2 regions of the Cobetia sp. PS-4MA genome follow, and region 1 is predicted to be linked to the other one. Evidence: predicted binding sites of a transcription regulator. Region 1 holds the regulator's gene; the other holds the start of a gene.
The links. The regulator sigma-54, encoded in region 1, starts transcription at its own class of promoters, with help from an activator protein. The targets are predictions, from matches to a motif close to TGGCACNNNNNTTGCTNT.

Region 1 (3,705 bases):
CAGCGGCGTGCAGGGTGCAGGCAGCCTGTTGGCGTTCCTTCTCGATCGACAGTGTCACCTGAACATTGGTGATGTTGTCGTAATGCCGTTCGAGGCGAGCGAGCTTCTCGTTGACATAATCGCGGAGAGGATCGGTGAGTTCCACATGATGCCCGGTGATATTCACTTGCATGGACACGCTCCTTTATCCAGCGGGTTGCCTTTGAATTGTAACCCTTTTTGACTGCGAGCAAACCCTGATTGAACGCGCGGCCACTTTCTGACTCCGGCCATGGTCTCGTGGCGATCATCTGCTGGCGAGAGCGGCGGTGCCGGTGTACCGAGCGTCTACCCCGACAATGCCCAAGCTTTGAACAAAGATCAACGCTGCGCTGCATCGTGGGGCAAGGCTTGTCTTCAACCCAGCGAGGGATATCAGCAGGTTCTTCATGAGCATCGCCTCGCATCACGGACGGAATGGGGCTCGAGAAACCGGCCGTTTGTGGCCAATGTCAGCATTTACGTCGACGTTCGTGTGGCAGGAGTCGGTGGCGACCCCTGGCTATCTGTCCGTGGGATGTGAGGGAAAAAGAAAGCACTCTGGAGAAAAGTGGCTGGAAAAATAGGCAATTGGGGGCGTGAAGTCACTCACGCAGTCGCAAGGACAGGCATTGCCAACCGGTATTCAGACGACCGATTGGCAGATGATGCCAGGATGGCAGGTGCAAGGGGGCGAGCTTCAGCGCTCCGACGTGTGGAGCCCGCTGGCTTGCGGGTATCCGTTGTCGAGACTCACGCCAAGCGCTTGCGCTCGCTGGAGGAGGGGATGCCCATGGCCTCGCGATACTTGGCGACCGTCCGGCGCGCTACCTCGATGCCATCACTGGCCAGCAGATCCACCAGGCGTGAGTCGGACAATGGCTTGCGCGCCGGTTCTTCCGAGATCAGCTTGCGAATGCGCGCGCGGATCGCGGTGCTGGAATGCGCGTCACCGTTGCCACTGCCACCCACCTGACTCGAGAAGAAGAACTTGAGTTCGAACACGCCTCTCGGGGTGTGGATATATTTCTGGGTGGTCACCCGCGAGATGGTGGATTCGTGCATCTCGACCACTTCCGCGATGTTGGCGAGGATCAGCGGCTTCATGCCTTCTTCCCCCTGCTCGAGGAAGTCGATCTGGCGCGCCATGATCTCGCGGCCCACCTTGAGCAGGGTGTCATTGCGTGAGGACAGGCTCTTCATCAGCCAGCGGGCTTCCTGAAGATTGTCCTTGAGGAAGGTGTTGTCCGCGGACTTGTCGGCCCGCTTGATGAGGGCGGCATATTCCGGCTGGATACGCAGCTTGGGCAGCGCTTCCGGGTTGAGCTCGACCTGCCAGCCGTGACGCGTATGACGGACCAGCAGGTCCGGGATGACGTAATCACTGGCAGGCTCGCCCCAGGCGGACGCCGGGCGCGGGTCGAGCGCCCGTACCAGACGAATGACGTGATCCAGCTCATCATCATCCAGGCTCAGGCGACGCTTGAGCAGCTTGCGATCGTCATTGCCCAGTGCCTCGAGGAATTGCCGCACCAGACGGCGGGCCTGGGCCAGCAATGGCAGATCGTCCGGCAGCAGGGCCAGCTGAAGCAGCAGGCATTCGCGCAGGTCTCGAGCGAACACACCGGTGGGATCGAACTGCTGAAGGCGCAGCAGGACCTGCTCGAGTTCCGACGCCTTGAGGCCGGGCAGTCCCTGACCTCGCAGGCCATCGACCAGTTCGTCCAGGCTCATGCTCAGGTAGCCGGCCCCATCCACCGCATCGATCAGACTCTCCGCCATCTGGCGTTCACGCGCATCGAGGTCCGTCATCGCCAGCTGCCAGCGCAGATGGTCCTGCAGGCTTTCGACACTGGTGTTGCGATCGAAGTCCGGCCCGTCCTCGCTCGAGCTTCCGCTGCCGGAACTGGTCAGGCTGCCTGCGTGATCCTGGTAGAGGTCCGACCAGTCACTGTCGAGAGGGTATTCTTCAGGAATCTCGCTGTTGGTCTCGGAGGTGGAGATCTCGCTCTTGTCCTGTGTCTCCGCGACATCCAGCGACTCGTATTCCTCGTCAAGCTCCAGCATGGGGTTTGACTCAAGCGCCTGCTGTATCTCCTGACGCAGGTCCAGCGTCGACAACTGCAGCAGCTGGATCGCTTGCTGAAGTTGCGGGGTCATGGTCAGGGAAGTGCCGAGTCGAAGCTGCAAGGTGGGTTTCATGGGGTCTGTCATTCACGGCAAAGGAACGTGCATCTACGCTATACCGTGGGTCGGGGCACTGACAAGGGGCAGTCGAGAATATTCAAGCAACTTGCATGCCATGTTGCCACCAAGGTGGTATGGACGTCATGCATTCGAGTGAGGTGTGGCAGAGCAGGAGGGTTCACGGGGAGATCACGCAAGCGCCTGTCGAGGCGCTTGCGTGAGGGGGCGGGGAACGAGGCCCCGACAGTGAAGCAGGAAGTGGCGGGTGCTGGAGGGTGCTGGTGAGAGCAGAAGAGGTCGGACGGCTCTCGTCAGGCTGACGGCACTCTCGGGCTAGAGCTTGAACTCATGGCCCAGGTAGACATCACGCACCTGCTGGTTGGCGAGGATGGTGTCGGCGTCGCCATGCGCGATGATCTGGCCATCGCCCACGATGTAGGCGGTATCGCAGATGTCGAGTGTCTCGCGCACGTTGTGGTCGGTGATGAGCACCCCGATGCCGCGGTCACGCAGCTGGCGCACGATGCTCTTGATCTCGCCCACCGAGATGGGGTCCACGCCGGCAAACGGCTCATCGAGCAGCACGAAGTCCGGCTCGGTGGCCAGTGCGCGAGCGATCTCCACGCGGCGGCGCTCCCCGCCGGAAAGGCTCATGCCGGCACTGTCACGAATATGCGTGATGCTGAACTCGTTGAGCAGCTCCTCCAGGCGTGCCTTGCGTCCGTTGCGATCCAGGTCCTTGCGCGTCTCGAGGATCGCCATGATGTTGTCGGACACCGAGAGCTTGCGGAAGATCGAGGCTTCCTGGGGCAGATAGCCGATGCCGGCGCGAGCCCGCTGATGCATGGCGGCGCCGGACAGGTCGTGGTCATCGATGGTCACGCTACCGGCATCCGAGCGCACGAGGCCGACGATCATGTAGAACGAGGTCGTCTTGCCGGCCCCGTTGGGGCCCAGCAGGCCTACGATGTCACCCTGGCGGATTTCCAGCGAGATGTCCTTGACGACCTTGCGACCCTTGTAGGCCTTGGCCAGATGACGAGCGCTGAGGGTACGTGGGCTGGCAGCAGTCATGCTCATTGATCCTTGCTGGCATTGGCGCCACGTGGCGTCAGGGTCATGTGGACGCGTGACCCCTCGGAGGATGAGGCATCGGTGCCATTGCTGGCATTGACCTGGCGCTTGTCCAGGAAGTATTCCACGTAGCCACCTTCGAAGGTATCGTCGCCTTTCTCCAGACGGGCATCGCCGACCAGTTCCACCCGGCGCTCCAGCGCGTGGTAGCGAATGGTATTCGCCCAGCCCTTGACCAGTCGCTCGTCGGTATCGGGTTTCTGCTCCATGTAGGCGCGCTGGCCGGTGGCCTTGACGAGGGAGATCTCGCCGCTGTCGGCGCGACTGATGTCCACGCGCGCGGCATCCAGCTTCATGCTGCCCTGGCGCATTTCCACGCGACCGGTATAGGTGGCCGTGCCGGCCTTGTCATCCAGTGACAGTGAG
Region 2 (3,705 bases), 920 kb from region 1:
CCATGTGCAACACCCTGGAAGCCATCGGTCAGGAAGTCGAAGTTCACCACCACGAAGTGGCGAACGCCGGCCAGAACGAGATCGGTGTCAAGTTCAACACCCTGGTCAAGAAGGCCGATGAGGTTCAGGAACTCAAGTACGTGATCCACAACGTGGCGCACGCTTACGGCAAGTCCGCGACCTTCATGCCCAAGCCGCTGGTCGGTGACAACGGTTCCGGCATGCACGTTCACCAGTCCTTCTGGAAGGATGGCGACAACCAGTTCGCCGGTGACGAGTACGCGGGTCTGTCCGAAATGGCCCTCTACTACATTGGCGGCATCATCAAGCACGCTCGTGCGCTGAACGCCTTCACCAATGCGTCCACCAACTCCTACAAGCGTCTGGTGCCGGGCTTCGAAGCCCCGGTCATGCTGGCCTACTCTGCCCGCAACCGTTCCGCTTCCATCCGTATCCCGTACACCGCCAGCCCGAAAGGCAAGCGTGTCGAGGCTCGCTTCCCGGATCCGACGGCCAACCCGTACCTGGCGTTCTCCGCGATGCTGATGGCCGGTATCGACGGCATCAAGAACAAGATCCACCCGGGCGATGCCATGGACAAGAACCTCTACGACCTGCCGGCCGAAGAAGCCAAGTCCATCCCGACCGTGGCCGAGAGCCTCGAACAGGCACTGACCGCGCTGGACGGCGATCGTGAGTTCCTGACCCAGGGTGGCGTCTTCACCGACGACATGATCGATGCCTACCTCGAGCTGAAGGGCGAAGACATCCAGCGCCTGCGCATGGCGACTCACCCGCTCGAATTCGACATGTACTACAGCGTCTGATCTACCGACGGCGCATGTCGCTCACGGCCCCGCCCGGAGCAGTCTGAGCGCGGGGCATGCGTGAGGCGAGACACACAGGGTCATACCGACAGGTATGGCCCTGTTCTCGTTTCTGAGACATGTGCTCCAAGAGCTGACTCCCGGCTGTCCAGGACCCGCGACCCGTCGCGGAAAGTCGCGTCGCAACAAGCAGGGCTGGTATCAACGCGGGAAGCTTTGTAACTTGGCAGCAGGATATGTCACTTCTGGCACGCTGGTAGCGTTCGAGTGAGTGAAACGACTGGCAGAAGCGGATGCGCGCTTCTGGCTTCCCATGACTTCTTCAGGAATTCCCGGATGTGGCCCTTCACTTCTTCTTCGCGTGGCATCGGTTCAGTGGGTGACAGCAGGTCCTTGCCGGTCAAGGGAATGCGGCGGATGGCTCGCCTGCCGGGCATGACGACGCTCGGTCTCTGCCTGTCAGCGGTGCTGGCCCTGAGCAGCGTCTCGGCGGAGCTCGAGGCGGCTCAGGTCTACCGGCACGTGGATGCCAACGGCAACGTGGTGTTCAGTGATCAGCCGGCGGGCGGCAGCAAGGTCAAGCTGACGCCGCTGAGTGTGGTGCCTTCCACCGAGTCTGCTCCCTCGCGCGCGCCTGCTTCGCGTGGCGTGTCATCTTCCCCGTCCGAGACCGCTTCCCGTAGCCGACCCTCCGCGCCTGCCGTGGATGTCAGCTTCCGTGGCTATACCCGCTTCTTCATCCAGAGCCCGAGCAATGAAGAGACGCTGCCTACGGGGCAGGCCGGCAACCTGGCGGTGCGCCTGGCCATCGAGCCGCAGCTGCGTCCCGAGCACAAGGTACGCGTGACCGTGGATGGCGCGCCGTCGCAATCGGCCATGAACAGCAGTGTCTTCATGGTGCCGGGGCTCGAGCGTGGCAAGCACGTCATCCAGGCGGAGCTGCTGGATGCCTCCGGACGAGTGCGCCAGACCACCGAGCCCCGAGTGGTCTACGTGCAACGCGCCAGCGTCAATCTCCCGCGCAATCCCAACAACCCGGCCAATGCCGGGGGTGGCTGAGAGATGGGGGTGACAGTCCTTCTGGCTTGCGAATGACACGTGACTCGCGCGCCAGGTCATCAGGCCACCTTCGGGTGGCCTTTTTTGTCGCCAGGTCTGGCAACGGTATCGCCCGCGATGCAGCAGCACGCCCGCTGATGAGCAGGTCTGCTTCATCGGGTTGGCAGTGCGATCCTTTGGTGCACCATAATGGTGCTTCAAATCGACGCCCGAAAGAGGTGCATCGGCGCGGGTGCCATGCACGCGGCATTTGCACCAGACTGGCGCGGTTATTGCAGAACAGGGAGACGTACTGCGAATGGCGGATAAAGGCATGCATCAACGACTGCTCGAACACCTGAATACTGCCGTGGTGGTGCTGGATGCACAGCTGCGCGTGGTATGGCTGAACCCGGCGGCCGAGACGCTATTGGCGGTCAGCCTGGTGCGCGTCAAGGGCAGCTCCCCTGAACATCTGACCGGGCTGGATGAAGAGCCCATCAAGGTGCTGCGCAAGGCGCTGGAAGAACAGCATCCCTATACCCAGCGTGAGGCCGAGATCGTCAATGCGGCCAACGAGCCGCTGACGGTGGACTTCACCGCGACCCCGGTCAGCGCCAATGAGCTGCTGGTGGAAATCGAGCCGCGTGATCGTCTGATGCAGATCTCTCGCGAGGAGGCGCTGATCGCTCGGCAGGAAGCCGTCAAGGTGCTGACACGCGGACTGGCGCATGAAGTGAAGAACCCGCTTGGCGGTATCCGGGGCGCGGCCCAGTTGCTGGAGCGCGATCTGCCGGAACCGCAGATGGTGGAGTTCACGCGCATCATCATCGAGGAGGTGGATCGCCTGCGCGATCTGGTCGATCGCATGCTGGGGCCGAATCGGCCACCGCTGCAGTCGCCGGTCAATATCCACTCGGTGACCGAGCGGGTGCGCTCCCTGCTGGCGGCGGAAGGGCATCACATCAAGCTGACGGCCGACTATGACCCGAGCCTTCCTGAAGTCATCGGCGATGAAGGCCAGTTGATCCAGGCGGTGCTCAACATCGCGCGCAACGCGACCCAGGCCCTCAACGAGCAGCCGCAGCCCGAATCAGCCGATGGCAATGAGGCGCCGTGGGAGATCACCCTGCGCACGCGGGCCCGGCGGCAGTTCACGCTGGGTCATGAGCGCCATCGTCTGGTCTGCGAGCTGGCGATCAGCGACAACGGCCCGGGCATTCCCGAGGCGCTGCGCGAGACGCTGTTCTACCCGATGGTCTCGGGGCGCGCCGAAGGCTCAGGGCTCGGGCTTTCCATCGCCCAGGGCATCCTGCACCAGCATCAGGGGTTGATCGAGTGTGACTCGCGCCCCGGCCATACCGAATTCCGACTATTAATCCCGCTTGCCGGCACTTCTGGAGATCCCTCATGAGCGAGACTGCACGCGTCTGTATCGTCGATGATGACCGCGCCATCCGCTGGGTACTGGAGCGCGCTCTGGCCCAGCCTGACCTCGAGGTGGAAAGCTTCGAGCGCCCGGATCAGGCAGAAGCCAGCATCATGCGCCAGTGCCCGGATGTGCTGATCACCGACATCCGCATGCCCGGTATCGATGGCCTCGATCTGATGGCACGAGTCCGCGAGCGTTATCCGGACCTGCCGGTGATCGTGATGACGGCCCATTCCGACCTCGACAGTGCCGTGGCCTCCTATCAGGGCGGTGCCTTCGAGTATCTGCCCAAGCCCTTCGATGTCGATGAGGCGCTGGCGCTGGTGCGGCGCGCCGTGGCGCACGCGCGGGAATCCAAGGCCCCCGCGGTGGTGCCGGAAGGATTGACCAAGGAGATCATCGGGGAAG

Region 2: the regulator sigma-54 is predicted to act here: its motif matches at 2,148-2,165, upstream of glnL (nitrogen regulation protein NR(II)).

What each region holds. Positions count from the first base shown of each region.
Region 1 is NZ_CM173107.1:805,985-809,689, forward strand. It holds gene hpf (ribosome hibernation-promoting factor, HPF/YfiA family) at 1-172, opposite strand, end outside; gene AC26AR_RS03430 (RNA polymerase factor sigma-54) at 772-2,220, opposite strand; gene lptB (LPS export ABC transporter ATP-binding protein) at 2,539-3,279, opposite strand; gene lptA (lipopolysaccharide transport periplasmic protein LptA) at 3,282-3,705, opposite strand, start outside.
Region 2 is NZ_CM173107.1:3,882,784-3,886,488, reverse strand. It holds gene glnA (glutamate--ammonia ligase) at 1-827, shown strand, start outside; gene AC26AR_RS16385 (DUF4124 domain-containing protein) at 1,245-1,886, shown strand; gene glnL (nitrogen regulation protein NR(II)) at 2,200-3,279, shown strand; gene ntrC (nitrogen regulation protein NR(I)) at 3,276-3,705, shown strand, end outside.